Regions from separate parts of the Streptococcus sp. Marseille-Q7087 genome, predicted to be linked through region 1. Evidence: predicted binding sites of a transcription regulator. Region 1 holds the regulator's gene; each other region holds the start of a gene.
What was found. Region 1 encodes NrdR, which represses ribonucleotide reductase genes. Its sites were predicted from a motif close to ACACNATATATNGTGT; they were not measured.

Region 2: a site for NrdR is predicted at 3,457-3,472, ahead of nrdH (glutaredoxin-like protein NrdH). Genes of this name have one in related genera too.
Region 3: a site for NrdR is predicted at 2,453-2,468, ahead of nrdD (anaerobic ribonucleoside-triphosphate reductase). Genes of this name have one in related genera too.

Annotation. Positions count from the first base shown of each region.
Region 1 is NZ_CBCOPJ010000001.1:1,469,927-1,476,035, reverse strand. It holds gene ACWPVF_RS07700 (LrgB family protein) at 1-388, shown strand, start outside; gene ACWPVF_RS07695 (hypothetical protein) at 458-1,189, opposite strand; gene ACWPVF_RS07690 (ABC transporter ATP-binding protein) at 1,205-1,900, opposite strand; gene ACWPVF_RS07685 (GntR family transcriptional regulator) at 1,904-2,269, opposite strand; gene nrdR (transcriptional regulator NrdR) at 2,412-2,885, shown strand; gene ACWPVF_RS07675 (DNA helicase) at 2,886-4,055, shown strand; gene dnaI (primosomal protein DnaI) at 4,056-4,952, shown strand; gene ACWPVF_RS07665 (NADPH-dependent oxidoreductase) at 4,949-5,662, shown strand; gene der (ribosome biogenesis GTPase Der) at 5,676-6,109, shown strand, end outside.
Region 2 is NZ_CBCOPJ010000001.1:963,866-969,974, reverse strand. It holds gene nrdF (class 1b ribonucleoside-diphosphate reductase subunit beta) at 1-752, opposite strand, end outside; gene nrdE (class 1b ribonucleoside-diphosphate reductase subunit alpha) at 895-3,054, opposite strand; gene nrdH (glutaredoxin-like protein NrdH) at 3,124-3,342, opposite strand; gene ACWPVF_RS05000 (phosphocarrier protein HPr) at 3,705-3,968, shown strand; gene ptsP (phosphoenolpyruvate--protein phosphotransferase) at 3,972-5,705, shown strand; gene udk (uridine kinase) at 5,826-6,109, shown strand, end outside.
Region 3 is NZ_CBCOPJ010000001.1:87,084-93,192, forward strand. It holds gene mnmG (tRNA uridine-5-carboxymethylaminomethyl(34) synthesis enzyme MnmG) at 1-588, shown strand, start outside; gene ACWPVF_RS00420 (hypothetical protein) at 675-809, shown strand; gene ACWPVF_RS00425 (damage-inducible protein CinA) at 854-2,407, shown strand; gene nrdD (anaerobic ribonucleoside-triphosphate reductase) at 2,533-4,740, shown strand; gene ACWPVF_RS00435 (hypothetical protein) at 4,752-4,892, shown strand; gene ACWPVF_RS00440 (GNAT family N-acetyltransferase) at 4,930-5,430, shown strand; gene nrdG (anaerobic ribonucleoside-triphosphate reductase activating protein) at 5,435-6,031, shown strand; gene ACWPVF_RS00450 (uridine kinase family protein) at 6,028-6,109, shown strand, end outside.

The DNA.
Region 1 (6,109 bases):
TGTAAATACAGTTTTTACAGCTTTAGTTGCAAAATTTTTCGGTATGGATTTCTTCTTGGCGATTTCGCTTTTCCCAAAGTCTGTAACGACGGCCATGGCAGTTGGAATTACGGATAAGCTACAAGGGATAGCGACGATCACCTTGGTAGTTGTAGTAGCAACTGGCATTTTGACTAGCGTTATTGGACCAACACTTTTAAAATGGCTCAAGATTGACGACCCAGTAGCTGTTGGTCTTGCTCTTGGAGGAACTGGTCACGCAGTCGGGACTGGAACAGCTTTTCGCTATGGAGCTGTTGCGGGGGCTATGGGTGGTCTGGCTATCGGTGTCACCGGTATTCTCTATGTATTTGTAAGTCCCATCGTAGCAGGTTTGATATTGAGTTAAAAAATAAGAGTTTTATATTTCTTTGTGTAAAAAGAAGCCCCTAGCTTTATTTGCTAGGGGTTTCATTCATTATTGTAAGTTTACTTTGTTCTTTAAAATATAGTAGGTTCCGAGATAGAAGCCGACGCTAAGGATTAAGTCTTTGAAAATTTCAAAGGATAATACCCAATTGTAGTCGAAATCGATGCGAAGATTGAGGGTGATAAATCCAAGAACAACTTGGATGGCGATGTAGGCGACAACTGCAAGAGCTGTACGGTATTCATTAAAGAGTTGACCGATAGAGATAGACAAGTAGATACAAAGAATACCTGCAAGAGTATTAAAAATATAAGAAATCAAGGCTAACAAGAAATTATCTTGATAATTTTTTAGAATATACTCGGCAAAGGTAGATAGGTAAGCGCCTGGATCAACCATGACAATGATGATGTAAAGACTAAAAAGAAAGACCAGTGTACTTGTCAAAGACCAAACAAAGGCTCCAAGCAGTTTAGCGGAGAGGATCTGGTGTTCAGATACCGGCAGGGTGAGAGTTAGATAGCCACGACGATCGTAAACACTTCCCTTAAATCGTTGAATAATCAAAATCAAGGTTGAGATACTCAAAGTAATAACCAGACCACCAAAAACCAGAGATAGAAATACTAACATGACAACGCCCTTATCTTGATAATAGGTGCTTGAGAGGCTACTGCCCTGAATACCTATGATGACAGATAAGGATAGTACAGCTGCATAGAGGGCTAAAAACCATTTGTTGACATTTTTAAATTCATAACGGACTAAATTCCAAAACATAACAATCTCCTTTAACTAGGCTTTGAATTCGTGACGGAAGAGCTGGTCAATTGATTCACCTGACTCGTAACGAATATCATCCACATTCCCTTGACGGACAACTCTTCCATCCTTGAGGAAAATAATCTCATCCAAGATTGGTTCGATGTCCGAAATCAAGTGAGTTGAAATCAAGACAGTCGAAGTTGGAGAGTAATTGTTGATGATGGTGTTCAAGATGTAGTCACGAGCTGCGGGATCGACACCACCGATTGGTTCGTCAAGGACGTATAGACGAGCGTCACGACTCATGACCAGAATCAACTGAACCTTTTCTTTGTTCCCTTTTGAGAGTTTCTTGAAACGGCTATTCTCATCGATACCAAGGTCGCGAAGAAGACCTTGAGCACGTTCGAGATTGAAATCTTTATAGAAGGTCTTGAAAAAGGTAAGAGCTTCTTTGACTTTCATCTGTTCGTTGAGATAGGTCGTATCAGGTAGATAAGAAACGATAGCCTTAGTTGCTGGGCTTGGTTCCATATCGTTGATAAGAATACGCCCACCATCAGGTTGTAACAAGCCATTGATTAGTTTAATCAGGGTTGTTTTTCCGGAACCGTTTGGGCCAAGGAGACCGACAATCTTTCCTGCCGGGATTTCAAGGGAAACATTTTGAAGAGCAGGGCTTGCTCCATAGAATTTTGAAACATTTTCAAACGTTAACAAGGTCATAGTCTAAACTCCTTCAATATAATCTCTCAAAACAGTTGGTAGTTCTTCTTTTTCATAGCCAAATTCTACCATGCCTGTTACAAATTGCTGCAGCTGTTCTTCTGATAGTTGCTTCCGGGATTGGAGGATTAAGTCCAAGTCCTCGGTGACAAAACGCCCTGCAGTCCGCTTGGTGTATACAAAGCCTTCTCTTTCTAGATCTGATAGGGCACGTTGGATGGTATTAGGATTGACGCCAGCCTCGCTAGCCAGTTCTCTGACAGTTGGCAGTTGTTGGTTGGGTTCTAGTTTATGGGAAACGATTTGCAGTTTGATCTTATCCATTATCTGCAAATAAATAGGTTTATTATTATCAAATGTCCAGGACATCACGGTCTCCTTTCTACAACTTCTTTTTGTATCACTTAAATAATACAACTAAACAAAAAACTTGTCAAGCCAAAAGGAGAATTATTTTGGGAATTGCTCAAAAAATGGTATAATGAAAAGAAAACGACAAGGAGGGGAAGGCATGCGTTGTCCAAAATGTGGCGCTACTAAATCAAGTGTTATCGATAGCCGTCAGGCTGAAGAAGGAAATACGATTAGAAGAAGACGTGAGTGCGAAGAATGCCAACATCGTTTTACGACCTATGAACGTGTAGAAGAAAGAACGCTAGTTGTAGTCAAAAAGGATGGCACACGGGAGCAGTTCTCAAGAGATAAAATCTTTAATGGGATTATCCGTTCAGCTCAAAAACGTCCGGTGTCCAGTGATGAGATTGGCATGGTCGTCAATCGTATTGAACAAAAACTCCTCAGTCGCAATGATAATGAAATTCAAAGTGAAGACATTGGTTCGCTCGTCATGGAAGAGCTAGCTGAGCTTGACGAAATTACTTATGTTCGTTTCGCTAGTGTCTATCGTAGTTTTAAAGACGTGAGTGAGCTCGAGAATCTTCTCAAACAAATTACGCAATCTTCAAAGAAGAAAAAGGAAAAATAAATGAAGCCTAATGATCGTTTTTCTTTTCTAAAGAATAATCGGGTGTCGCAAGATCCCACATCTCTGGTGCAGTGCTACCTCCCGATTATCGGTCAGGATGCGCTGAGTCTTTACCTTTACACCCTAGCCTTTTGGGATAATGGGCAAAAGGAACATCTTTTTGCTGCTATTCTCAATCATCTCAATTTTGGGATGGATAGGCTCTTAAAAGCCTTTAAAATCTTATCAGCCTTCAACTTGGTCACTCTTTACCAAAATGGGGATGCCTATGAACTTGTTATTCATCCAACGCTTTCTAGTTCGGATTTCTTGCGTCATACGGTTTATCGTACCTTGTTGGAGAAAAAAATCGGTGAGCCAGCAGTTTCTGATTTGAGCCAAGAGTCTGCAGATGGAGAAGCTTTGACCGTTCCTTTGAGTCAGGCCTTTCCAGAGATAGAAGAATTGGCTAGTCATGACGAGATATCAGTAAAAGCTGATTATAAAAATGATTTTGATTTGGAGCATTTTCGTCAGCTCATGGCGAGAGATAATCTCCGTTTCCAAGATGAACAGTCAGATGTCTTAGAGTTATTTAAAATTGCTGATGAGAAAAAATGGACCTGGTTTGAGACTTTTCAATTGGCCAAATCAACGGCTATTTCACAAGTCATTTCTGTCAAACGTATGCGCGAAAAATTAGCACAAGAGTCTGTTTCATCGGACTTTAGTCCCCAAGAAGCAACCATTATCCGAGAAGCTAAAAGTAAAACGGCCTTGCAATTTTTAGCGGGAATCAAACAAACCCGAAATGCTGGGATTATCCAAGCCGAACGTGATTTGCTAAAACAGATGGCGGATTTGGGACTGCTTGACGAAGTCATCAATGTCGTTATACTCTTGACCTTCAACAAGGTTGATTCGGCCAATCTCAATGAAAAATATGCCATGAAAGTGGCCAATGATTACTCTTATAACAAGATTCGTTCTGCTGAAGAGGCAGTACTTAGGATTCGAGAGAAAAATCAAAAAGGGCAGACGCAGAAATCAGCTAAGACTGCTCCAGTGAAAACCAATGTCCCTAAATGGAGCAATCCAGAATATAAGAATGAGACAAGCGAAGAAACTCGCTTGGAGTTAGAACGTAAGAAAAAAGAAATGTTAGATCGATTAGGAAAAGGAGGAGACTAGATGGAAAGTGTAGGAGATGTGCTAAAAGATCATCCCAGCCGTTTTCAATATCAGGACCTGGTCCAGCAGATTGTAAAAGATTCTGATGTTGCGGCTTTTATCCAGAAGGAATCTCTCAGTCAAGAGGAATTGAATCGTAGTATCTCTAAGTTTAACCAATACATCACCGAGCGAGATAAGTTTCTTCGTGGAGATACTGACTATATCGCGCGTGGCTATAAGCCAATTCTAGTTATGAATCATGGCTATGCGGATGTATCCTATGAGGAAACTTCGGAACTGATTGCGGCTGAGAAAGAAGCAGCTATCAAGAACCGTCTCAGACTGATTAATCTTCCAGCTAGTCTTAAAAAAGCTAGTTTGGCTCAAGTTGATTTGGATGATTTGGGACGTTTGCCAGTTTTTGAAAAGCTCTTTACCTTTGTTGAGCAATATCCAGAAGTCCGTAAAGGTCTCTATCTCTATGGAGACTTTGGAGTTGGGAAGAGCTTTATGGTGGCTGCCCTAGCCCATGATTTGTCAGAAAAACGTGGGGTTTCATCAACCCTTCTTCACTATCCTAGCTTTGTCATTGATGTCAAAAATGCTATCGGTGATGGGAATGTTAAGAATTTGGTGGATGAAATCAAGCAAGCTGAAGTCTTGATTTTGGATGATATTGGTGCGGAGCAATCAACACCTTGGGTTCGTGATGAAGTCTTACAGGTCGTTCTCCAATATCGTATGCAGGAAGATTTGCCAACCTTCTTTACCTCAAATTTCAATTTTGAAGATTTGGAAAAACATTTTGCTAAAGGCAAGAACGGAAACGATGAAACATGGGAAGCTAGACGCGTTATGGAGCGTATCCGTTATTTAGCAGAAGAAACACGACTAGAAGGAGAAAATCGCCGATGAGCGAAACAATCACATTAATGAAATCTCATACCTCGGTTCGCAGATTTAAAGAAGAAGCGATTCCTCAAGAGGACTTGAATGATATTTTATCAGCTGCCCAAATGGCTTCTTCTTGGAAAAATTTCCAATCTTATTCTGTGATTCTAGTCAGAAGTCAAGAAAAGAAAGATGCTCTTTTTGAGCTAGTTCCTCAGGAAGCGATTCGTCAGTCTGCCGCCTTCCTCCTCTTTGTAGGAGATTTAAACCGTGCAGAAAAAGGGGCTCGTCTCCATACCGATACTTTCCAACCTCAAGGGGTGGAAGGACTCCTCATTACTGCAGTAGATGCCGCCTTGGCTGGACAGAATACCTTGCTTGCGGCAGAAAGCCTTGGCTATGGTGGAGTAATCATCGGTTTGGTGCGTTACAAATCTGTTGAAATAGCAGAATTGTTCAACCTTCCTGACTATACCTACCCAGTTTTTGGGATTGCACTTGGTGTGCCGAACCAAAAACATGATGTAAAACCAAGATTGCCACTAGAGAATGTTGTTTTTGAGGAAGAATACCAAGAACAAACAGCTGAGGCTATTGAAGCCTATGACCGTGTGCAGGCCGAATATGCAGGAGCTCGTGCGACTACCACTTGGAGTCAACGTCTTGCAGAGCAATTCGGTCAGCCTGAACCAAGCTCAACTAGAGAAAATCTTGAACAAAAGAACTTATTGTAGAAAGTGAGAAAACATGGCCTTACCAACTGTTGCCATCGTAGGACGTCCCAATGTTGGGAAATCAACCCTGTTTAACCGTATTGCAGGGGAACGCATCTCAATCGTAGAAGATGTCGAAGGAGTGACACGGGACCGTATCTATGCTACTGGTGAATGGCTTAACCGTTCTTTCAGTATGATTGACACTGGAGGGATTGATGATGTTGATGCTCCATTTATGGAACAAATCAAGCACCAGGCAGAGATTGCCATGGAAGAAGCTGATGTCATCGTTTTTGTAGTTTCCGGAAAAGAAGGCATCACAGATGCTGACGAATACGTAGCCCGTAAACTCTATAAAACTCATAAACCTGTTATCCTTGCAGTTAACAAAGTTGATAATCCAGAGATGCGAAATGATATCTATGATTTCTATGCTCTTGGCTTGGGAGAACCATTGCCAATTTC
Region 2 (6,109 bases), 510 kb from region 1:
GTTTTCACTTCTTCAGTCCATCCAACACCATCATAAAGGCTTTCGGTATAACCTTCTTCATTTTCATAAAGTGTGTAGAGAAGGTCGTACATCCAATCTTTTAATTTTTCTTGCTCTTCTTCAGGTAATTCATTGAAACCAAGTTGGAATTTATACCCGATATAAGTACCGTGAACTGACTCATCACGAATGATGAGTTTGATGATTTCAGCAACGTTAGCCAACTTGTTATTTCCTAGATAGTAGAGTGGAGTGAAGAAACCAGAGTAGAAGAGGAAGGTTTCAAGAAATACACTAGCCACTTTCTTTTCAAGTGGTGTTCCGTTAAGGTAAATATCATTGATGATTTGTGCTTTTTTCTGAAGATATGGGTTTGTATTAGTCCATTCAAAGATTTCTTCAATCTCAGTCTTGGTATTCAAGGTTGAGAAAATAGAAGAATAAGATTTAGCATGGACAGATTCCATAAATTGGATGTTGTTAAATACAGCTTCCTCATGTGGTGTACGGATATCTGCACGTAGTGCTTGAACCCCAGTTTCAGACTGCATTGTATCCAAAAGTGTCAAACCACCAAAGACTTTTCCTACTAAATCTTTTTCCTTGTTTGATAATTTTCTCCAGTCATCAAGGTCATTTGACAAGGGAATACGTGTATCGAGCCAAAATTGCTCAGTCAACTTTTCCCAAGTTGATTTGTCAATGACATCCTCGATGGCATTCCAGTTAATGGCTTTGTAGTAAGTTTCCATTACAAATCTCTTTCTTTTTGATTTTAATAAATAAAATAAGGATGAATAGTGTATCACTCTATGATTGGACTACCGCACAAAAAGTCGGAATACCGACTTTTTGTTACTGCCTAATCTTAGTATAGAGGTTATCAGTTAGTCCTTAAATCACACAGCTTTCACATTGGTTAGCACCAACTTCACCGCCGTCATCTGTATAGGTACGGACGTAGTAGATAGACTTGATACCCTTGTTGAAGGCATAGTTACGGAGGATAGACAAGTCACGTGTCGTTTGTTTGTTTTCTTTCTTCCATTCGTAAAGACCTGTTGGGATATCACTACGCATGAAGAGAGTCAGTGAGAGACCTTGGTCTACGTGCTCAGTAGCAGCAGCATAAACATCAATGACCTTACGCATATCCATGTCGTAAGCAGAAGTGTAGTAAGGAATGGTTTCTGTTGACAATCCTGCAGCAGGATAGTAGATCTTACCAATTTTCTTCTCTTGACGTTCTTCAATACGTTGAGTGATTGGGTGGATAGAAGCAGATACGTCATTGATGTAACTGATAGAACCATTTGGAGCGACAGCTAAACGGTTTTGGTGATAAAGACCATCTGCTTTAACTTTATCGCGAAGTTCAGCCCAGTCAGCAGCACTTGGGATAAAGATACCTTCGAAGAGTTCTTTAACACGGTCTGATTTTGGAACAAATTCGCCTGTCACATACTTGTCGAAGTAGCTTCCGTTAGCATAGTCTGATTTTTCAAAGTTGTGGAAGGTGATACCACGTTCACGCGCGATGTTGTTTGATTCAACGAGAGTCCAATAGTTCATGAGCATAAAGTAAATGCTGGTGAACTCAATAGACTCAGGAGATCCATATTCGATCAATTGTTGGGCAAGATAGCTGTGAAGACCCATAGCTCCAAGTCCGAATGTGTGCGCTTGGCTGTTTCCGTGGTCGATAGTAGGAACAGCGACGATATGAGAACTATCAGTAACGAAGGTCAATGCACGTACCATAGCTCGGATTGAGCGACCAAAGTCAGGTGAAGTCATCATATTGACCACGTTGGTTGAACCAAGGTTACATGAAACGTCGGTCCCCATTTTAATGAATTCTTGAGCATCGTTGATCAAGCTAGGCTCTTGCACTTGAAGAATCTCTGAACACAAGTTACTCATGATGATCTTTCCATCAACAGGATTTGCACGGTTAGCCGTATCGATGTTGACTACATAAGGGTAACCAGATTCTTGTTGCAATTTAGAAATTTCAGTTTCCAAATCACGAGCTTTGATTTTTGTCTTACGGATGTTTGGATTTGCAACCAATTCATCGTATTTTTCAGTGATATCAATATAGTTGAAAGGTACGCCATATTCTTTTTCAACAGAATAAGGACTGAAGAGATACATTTCCTCATTCTTACGTGCTAATTCGTAGAATTTATCTGGTACCACAACACCAAGTGAAAGAGTCTTGACACGAACTTTTTCATCAGCATTTTCTTTCTTAGTAGAAAGGAAAGCAATAATGTCTGGGTGGAAGACGTTAAGGTAAACAACCCCAGCCCCTTGACGTTGACCTAGTTGGTTAGAGTAAGAGAAGCTATCTTCGAAAAGCTTCATAACTGGTACGACACCAGAAGCAGCCCCTTCATACCCTTTGATAGGTGCTCCAGCTTCACGAAGGTTGCTGAGGGAAATTCCGACACCACCACCGATACGTGAAAGTTGAAGAGCTGAGTTGATAGAACGTCCAATAGAGTTCATATCATCTGTTACCTGAATCAAGAAACAGGATACCAATTCACCACGACGTGCACGGCCTGCATTCAAGAAAGAAGGTGTAGCTGGCTGGTAACGCTGGTGGATGATTTCATTGGCAATATCAATTGCGATAGCTTCGTCACCATCAGCAAAGTAAAGAGCGTTAAAGAAGACACGGTCTTCCATGCTCTCAAGATAGTACTCTCCGTCATTAGTTTTCAAGGCATATTGATTGTAAAACTTGTATGCTGCCATGAAAGACTTGAATTGGAAGTTTTGATCCTTAATAAATTGGTAAAGCTCTTCTAAGAATTCTGGACGATATTTCTTGATAAAGGCTGTTTCGATATAGTCTTGTTTAATAAGGTAATCGATTTTATCAGTGATAGAATCAAAAACCATAGAATTTGGCACAACATTTTCTTTAAAGAAAGCATCCAGAGCTTCTTTATCTTTGTGGAGCATGATTTGTCCGTTAACAGGACGGTTAATTTCATTATTTAGACGGAAGTATGTTACATCCTCAAGTTGTTTTAATCCCATAAAATTCCCTTTATTTCATTACAAAAGAAAGGCTTCTAAGATTTACATAGAAGCTTTTAATCCTGATACTTAAGCAAGTTTTTTAAGTTTTGCTGGTTGGAAACCAGAGAAAACTTCAGTTGGTGTTTGAATGATAGGAGCAGCGCTAAAGCCAAGCTCTTTAACTTGTTCAATAAATTCAGGTTGTTCGTCAAGATTGATTTCGCGATAAGCGATATTGTTACTATCTAAGAAACGTTTGGTCATTTTACATTGAACACAATTATTTTTAGAATAAACGGTTACCATTCTGTAACTCCTCTTTCAAAAATTTAATTACTTCTTAAGTATATCAGAAAAAAAATCTTTGTCAACGAAGAAAAACTAAATATTGTAGAATTTTTTTCGATGATAGATGTCAAAACACAATATGTAGTGATTACAAAAAAATAAAACCCATAAATAACAGCGTTTTCTAAATGTTAAAACTATAAAAAACTACATGATGTATTTTGATACATAAAATAGAAGATTTTCAGCAAGTTATCTGAAAGGAAAAAGAAGAAATCCCATAAAATACTTGAAAAAAATCCTAGAAGGTGATATAATACCAAATTGTAAGGGTTATCAGATATAACTCAAAAAGAAAACATTTAAAGGAGAGTCAAATTATGGCTTCTAAAGATTTCCACGTAGTGGCAGAAACAGGTATTCACGCACGTCCAGCAACATTGTTGGTACAAACTGCTAGCAAATTTGCTTCAGATATTACTCTTGAGTACAAAGGTAAATCAGTTAACCTTAAATCTATCATGGGTGTTATGAGCCTTGGTGTTGGTCAAGGTGCTGACGTTACAATCACTGCTGAAGGTGCAGACGCTGATGACGCTATCGCTGCTATCTCAGAAACAATGGAAAAAGAAGGATTGGCATAAGAAATGACAGAAATGCTTAAAGGAATTGCAGCATCTGATGGTGTTGCTGTTGCAAAAGCATATCTACTCGTTCAACCGGATTTATCTTTCGAAACTATTACTGTCGAAGATACAAATGCAGAAGAGGCTCGTTTGGATGTTGCTCTTGAAGCTTCTCAAAACGAGCTTTCTCTTATCCGTGAGAAAGCTGTAGGTACGCTTGGTGAAGAAGCAGCGCAAGTATTTGACGCTCACTTGATGGTTCTTGCTGACCCTGAATTGATCGGTCAGATTAAAGAAACGATTCGCGCTAAGAAAGTAAATGCAGAAGCAGGTCTGAAAGAAGTTACAGACATGTTTATCACTATCTTCGAAGGAATGGAAGACAACCCATACATGCAAGAACGTGCAGCGGATATCCGCGACGTTACAAAACGTGTTTTGGCAAATCTTCTTGGTAAGAAGTTACCAAACCCAGCTTCTATTAATGAAGAAGTAATCGTGATTGCACATGACTTGACTCCATCTGATACTGCTCAATTGGACAAAAACTTTGTAAAAGCTTTTGTAACAAACATTGGTGGACGTACAAGCCACTCAGCTATTATGGCTCGTACACTTGAAATTGCTGCTGTTTTGGGTACAAACAACATCACTGAACTTGTAAAAGACGGCGACGTTTTGGCAGTTTCAGGTATTACTGGTGAAGTTGTAATTAACCCAAGTGAAGAACAAATTGCAGAATTCAAAGCAGCTGGTGAAGCTTACGCTAAACAAAAAGCTGAATGGGCTCTTTTGAAAGATGCTAAAACAGTTACTGCTGATGGAAAACACTTTGAGTTGGCTGCAAACATTGGAACACCTAAAGACGTTGAAGGTGTGAATGATAATGGTGCAGAAGCTGTCGGTCTTTACCGTACAGAATTCTTGTACATGGATTCACAAGACTTCCCAACAGAAGACGATCAATACGAAGCCTACAAAGCAGTTCTTGAAGGTATGAACGGTAAACCTGTTGTCGTTCGTACAATGGATATCGGTGGGGATAAAGAACTTCCTTATTTCGATCTTCCTAAAGAAATGAACCCATTCTTGGGTTACCGTGCTTTGCGTATCTCTATTTCTGAAACTGGTAACCAAATGTTCCGTACACAATTGCGTGCCTTGCTTCGTGCATCTGTTCACGGTAAATTGCGTATCATGTTCCCAATGGTTGCTTTGTTGAAAGAGTTCCGTACTGCAAAAGCTATTCTTGAAGAAGAAAAAGCAAAATTGGTTGCTGAAGGCGTTGCTGTTGCAGATGATATCCAAGTTGGTATCATGATTGAAATACCAGCTGCAGCGATGCTTGCGGATCAATTTGCTAAAGAAGTTGATTTCTTCTCAATTGGTACAAACGACCTTATCCAATACACAATGGCTGCTGACCGTATGAACGAACAAGTTTCATACCTTTACCAACCATATAACCCATCAATTCTTCGTTTGATCAATAACGTGATCAAAGCAGCTCACGCTGAAGGTAAATGGGCTGGTATGTGTGGTGAGATGGCTGGTGACCAAACAGCTGTTCCACTTCTTGTTGGAATGGGCTTGGATGAGTTCTCTATGTCAGCTACTTCAGTACTTCGTACACGTAGCTTGATGAAGAAACTTGACACAGCTAAGATGCAAGAATACGCTAACCGTGCTCTTACTGAATGTTCAACAATGGAAGAAGTTCTTGAACTTTCTAAAGAATACGTTAACTTTGATTAAAAACATTAAAACCTTGTAGAACTAAACTACAAGGTTTTTTGTACTCTAATTTGAAAAGTCATCCTGTAAAATTTTCTAAAAATATGGTAAAATAGACAAAGGAAAAATACGGAGGCAACTATGCAAAACAGACCAATCATTATCGGAGTAACAGGGGGATCTGGTGGAGGAAAAACCAGTGTTTCGAAGGCTATCTTGTCACATTTTCCAAATGAGAAAATCTCTATGATTGAGCATGATTCCTACTATAAAGATCAATCACATTTAACCTTTGAAGAACGAATCAAAACTAATTATGACCATCCTTTTGCTTTTGATACTGACTTGATGATTGAGCAAATTAAGGAATTGTTGGCGGGGCGTCCTGTTGATATTCCTACCTATGATTATGCTGCCCATACAAG
Region 3 (6,109 bases), 1.4 Mb from region 1:
CATGACAATGCGGATATGCGTTTGACAGAGATGGGACGTGAGATTGGTCTTGTGGATGATGAACGTTGGGCTCGTTTTGAAATCAAGAAAAATCAATTTGAAAATGAAATGAAGCGTTTGGATAGCATCAAACTCAAGCCAGTCAAGGAAACCAACGCTAAGGTTGAAGCAATGGGCTTCAAACCATTGACTGATGCAGTCACTGCCAAGGAGTTCCTCCGTCGTCCAGAAGTCTCTTACCAAGACGTGGTGGTCTTTGTTGGACCTGCTGCCGAAGAATTGGATGACAAGATTATCGAATTGATTGAAACAGAAATCAAGTACGAAGGTTACATCTCAAAAGCTATGGATCAGGTTGCCAAGATGAAACGCATGGAAGAAAAACGGATTCCAGCCAATATCGACTGGGATGATATTGACTCTATCGCGACAGAGGCTCGCCAGAAGTTCAAACTCATTAATCCAGAAACCATCGGTCAAGCCAGCCGTATCTCTGGTGTAAACCCAGCAGATATTTCTATTCTGATGGTGTACCTGGAAGGTAAAAATCGAAGCATTTCAAAAAACTTAGAAAAGAAAGCTGACTAAAGATAAAAGACTGAATTCTCTTTTGGGGAATTCAGTTTTTTAGATTTTTCTTCTTTTTCCGAATGAAGAGAAAAGGAGGAATGACTATGCTGACAGTAGAGGAAAAAACTTTTTTAGACCACTATAAAAAAGCTTCTTATCATCGTTTTTATGAGATTGAACGTTTTGTCTCCTTGTCTGAAAAGTTGTGTAAGCGTCCGCCGCAGGCTGACAAGAACTAGACTTTTTGATATACTAGAACAAATTAAAATATAGGAGAGAATAAATGAACGTATATGGCAGATTAGAAGACGAACCAACTCCAACTTGGATGGGGAGTCAGGATGCTCCAGTAGAGAATGAGGAGCAACTTGAGGTTGAAACTCGTCAACCTGCCCACTTACCATTTTTTAATATCCTAATTTTGAGTACCTTAGTAGTACTTGTGTCTGTGATTCTACCCTATTTATTAGGACTGCTAAGTCCAGAGCAGGCTCAGGATTTCTATAATGGATGGGCTATGCATCAGAGTGGGGATATCTATTCAGATTATTTTGGTATTAGTGGTCTCCTCTATTACTTTTTACAGTATCTGACCAAAGGCAGTCTGTTGTTTGCAGTCTTTAATTGGTTAGCCTTAATAGGTGCAGGATTCTTTCTTTTTCATTCAGCTTATAATTTGACGGAGCAAAATAAACAATCGCAACAAGTATTGACAGTATTTTATATATTGACTGCTGCTTTTAGCTTTGGTGGTGGCTATGCAACTATCCTTGCCCTCCCGTTCTTGTTCTATGCTCTCAGCTTAGTGACTGCATATTTGGTCGAACCAGACCATGACAAAGGTTTCGTTCGTATTGGAATTAGTTTGGCTCTCGCATTTTTCTTTGCACCTTTGGTGACAACTTTATATGCATTTGTCTTATTTTTTGCTGTAACAGCTTTTAATGTTGGACGCAACAACTTGACTCATGGCCTCTATCAATTTTTTGCAGCGGGCCTTGGTTTTTCAATCTTCTTTTATCCAATTGGCTACTATACAGCTTATAAAGGTAGCTTTGGAAATGCCATTAGTCAAATTCTCTATCCATTAGATAGTTTAAACTTTACGTCTAACCCAGGATTATTCGACAATATCCTCTTCTATGGATTGTTGTCGATAGGTCTCGGAGTATTGACATTGGCATTGACAGGACTCTTCAAATCGAAACCTTTGAAGCAATCAGTCTTATCAATCTCTGCTGCAATAGCTGTCACTTTGGTATTAGTTTTAGAAATTTTTTCTACAGATCTTATCAATGGTAGTCGTATGGTTGAGCTCCTTCCCTTCTTGTCTATTCTATTGTTAACTCGAATTCGCACGTGGGAATTAGAGGGAGCCAGCCGTCGTAGAAGACGCAGAGAAGAAACTTCGGTATGGGGAGCTTTTCTAAAGGGAAATGCCTATCTGCCAATTGTAGCTCTGGCTTACCTATTTTTAGCACCTGTAGTATCACGATATTTGCTCCATGCGGAACAATATCAAGAACGTACAAGCATTGAATCTAAGGTCAAAGGGGAAACTCAAGCTACAGATCGTATCTATGTTTGGGATAATCTGACAAGTAGCTATAAAGCTAGCGAACGCTTGTCAGCTAGTCAGTTGCTATCGCCTAGATTACATACAGGGCTTGATGCAAATCGTACTAAGCTTGTAAATGATCTACGAGATAATCAACCAAAGATGATTGTTGTAAATACAAAGACAACTCTATGGACAGAAGTAGAGCAGCTTTTAGCTGAAAATTATCAAGCGGTTCAAAGTGAATTCAAAGATTTCAAACTCTATAAATTAAAATAAAAATTATCAATATCTTGTGTTATTTTAAAAAAAAATTATTTTTTGACACAAGATATTGATTTTTATTTTTTTAGTGATATAATACTTTTTAGAATCAATATTATATTTAAGAAAAGGGTATGGATATGATTGTATTGGAAGAGAAGACTGTCCCTGATCCAACTTTATTCGTTGAAAAGCGTGACGGTAGACGTGTTATTTTTGATGTAGATAAGATTGACAAAGCGCTTCATAAGGCTGCGGAAAAGATTATGGATGTAACTCCTTTGGTCGAAAAGCGACTTAGTACCCTCGTTGAACGTATCGTTGACGAGATTCATAGCCGTTTCCCACAAGGTGTAAAAATCTATGAAATTCAAAACATCGTAGAACACGAGTTGTTGGAAGCTAAAGAATATGCCTTGGCCGAGGAGTATATTACCTATCGAACACAAAGGGATTTTGAGCGCTCAAAAGCGACAGACATCAACTTTAGCATTCATAAACTTCTCAACAAAGATCAGGCAGTTGTCAATGAAAATGCCAATAAAGACAGTGATGTCTTTAACACCCAGCGTGATTTGACGGCAGGGATTGTTGGAAAATCCATCGGACTTCAAATGCTTCCTAAGCATGTGGCAAATGCCCACCAAAAAGGGGATATCCACTATCACGATTTGGACTACAGCCCCTACACTCCTATGACCAACTGTTGTTTGATTGATTTTAAGGGTATGTTAGAAAATGGTTTTAAGATTGGGAATGCTGAGGTAGAAAGTCCGAAATCTATCCAAACTGCGACGGCGCAAATTTCACAAATCATCGCAAACGTCGCATCTAGCCAGTATGGGGGCTGTTCGGCAGACCGTATAGATGAAGTTTTGGCTCCTTATGCAGAGAAAAATTATCAAAAACACCTTAAAGATGCAGAGGAATGGGTCCTACCTGACAAGCACGAAGAATACGCCTGGAAGAAAACTCAAAAAGACATCTATGATGCCATGCAATCTTTAGAGTACGAGATTAACACCCTCTTTACCTCAAACGGGCAAACGCCATTTACTTCTCTTGGTTTCGGTTTAGGCACTAGTCGTTTTGAACGCGAAATTCAAAAGGCAATCCTGAATATTCGAATCAAGGGGCTGGGTTCAGAACATCGTACAGCAATCTTCCCTAAGCTCATCTTCACACTTAAAAGAGGACTTAACTTGGAGGAAGGTTCGCCTAACTACGATATTAAGCAGTTGGCTCTTGAGTGTGCAACTAAGCGTATGTATCCAGATGTCTTGTCTTACGATAAGATTGTCGAGTTGACAGGTTCTTTCAAAGTTCCGATGGGATGTCGTTCTTTCCTCCAAGGTTGGAAGGATGAAAATGGAGTTGAAGTCAATTCAGGTCGTATGAACCTAGGTGTGGTAACGGTCAATCTTCCTCGGATTGCCCTTGAATCTGAAGGCGACATAAATAAGTTCTGGGAAATCTTCAATGAGCGTATGAATATTGCAGAAGATGCACTGGTCTATCGTGTAGAGCGAACCAAGGAGGCGACGCCAGCTAATGCGCCTATCCTCTATCAATACGGTGCTTTCGGTCATCGCCTAGGAAAAGAAGAAAGTGTTGACCAACTCTTTAAGAATCGCCGTGCTACTGTTTCGCTTGGATATATCGGGCTCTATGAAGTGGCAACAGTATTCTTTGGCAACAATTGGGAAAATAATCCAGAAGCCAAAGAATTCACCCTTGATATCATTCGAGACATGAAACATCGAGTAGAAGAATGGTCAGACCAATACGGTTATCACTTCTCTATTTATTCAACACCATCTGAAAGTTTAACGGACCGTTTCTGTCGCCTGGATACAGAGAAATTTGGTTCTATTCCAGACATCACAGATAAAGAGTACTACACAAATTCCTTCCATTATGATGTCCGAAAAAATCCAACTCCTTTTGAAAAATTGGACTTCGAGAAGGTTTATCCAGAAGCGGGTGCATCAGGTGGATTTATCCACTACTGTGAGTACCCAGTTCTTCAACAAAATCCAAAGGCCTTGGAAGCTGTTTGGGATTATGCTTATGATCGTGTAGGTTATCTAGGGACTAATACTCCGATTGATCGTTGCTACAAGTGCGATTTTGAAGGAGACTTTAATCCAACCGAGAGAGGTTTTGCCTGTCCTAACTGTGGCAATAGTGATCCTAAAACAGTCGATGTTGTTAAACGGACTTGTGGCTATCTTGGAAATCCGCAAGCGCGTCCGATGGTGAATGGACGTCATAAGGAAATTGCTGCGCGTGTTAAACACATGAACGGTTCTACTATTAAAACAGCAGGGCATGAAGTAACAAATTAGAAAGAGATAGCATGGGAAAATATCAATTAGACGATAAGGGTAAGGCCTTGGTTCAACGATTCCACGAAAAGCATTCAAAGGGTGGAGTCAATAAAAAAGATCGAGTAGCCAGCCTTAGAGAACAATTTTTAAATAAGAACAAGAAAAAGTGAGAGTCCCCTCTCACTTTTCTCATAGCGGGAGGAATACATGGAATTACGCAGACCAACATTTACAGACAAAGAAACAGTTTTAGAGATGATGGCAGAGTTTGAACAGACTCAATCAGCCCACGATGGTGGATTTTGGGATGCTGAGAACTTTGATTATGAGAATTGGCTAGAAACTAACCTTAATAAAGAAATGGGAATAAACTTGCCTGAAAATCGCGTTCCTTCTATTCAATTTGTATCATTTGATGATGTAGGTCGTGCTATAGGATTTTTGAATCTGCGATTGAGACTAAATGAGGGATTGCTGAATTATGCTGGTCATATCGGTTACTCCATCCGCCCTTCTGAAAGGGGAAAAGGATATGCCAAGGAAGCTCTCCATCAAGGTCTGCAAGTTGCTAAAGAAAAGAATATCAAACGAGCACTTGTGACTTGTAGCGCAGAAAATCCTGCCAGCCGAGCTGTTATCTTAGCTAATGGTGGAGAGTTGGAGGATGTTCGTAATGGAACGGAGCGCTATTGGATAGAGTTGGAGTAGAAGTATGACATGGAATACACCAAAACCTGGCGAGTGGAAGAGTGAGGAGCTTAGTCAAGGGCGTATCATTGACTATAAGGCTTTTAACTTTGTCGATGGAGAAGGGGTGCGCAATTCTCTCTATGTAGCCGGCTGCATGTTTCACTGTGAGGGCTGTTACAATGTAGCGACCTGGTCCTTTAATGCAGGAATTCCTTATACGCCAGAGTTGGAAGAACAGATTATGGCAGACTTAGCACAGTCCTATGTTCAAGGATTGACCTTGCTAGGAGGAGAGCCATTCCTCAATACAGGTATTCTTTTGCCCCTTGTAAAACGCATTCGAAAGGAATTGCCAGAAAAAGACATCTGGTCTTGGACAGGATACACCTGGGAAGAAATGATGTTGGAGACGCCTGATAAACTAGAACTTTTATCCCTGATTGATATCCTGGTAGATGGTCGCTATGATAAAAGCAAGCGTAATCTCATGCTTCAGTTCCGTGGCTCTTCCAACCAACGGATTATCGATGTGCAAAAGTCTCTCCAAAGTGGAAAGGTAGTCATTTGGGACAAGCTTAACGATGGAAAAGAAAGCTATGAACAGGTGAAGAGAGAATGAAGAAAAAAGACTTAATAGAACAACTGGTCTCAGAGATAGAAACTGGAAAAGTAAAAACACTGGGTATCTACGGCCATG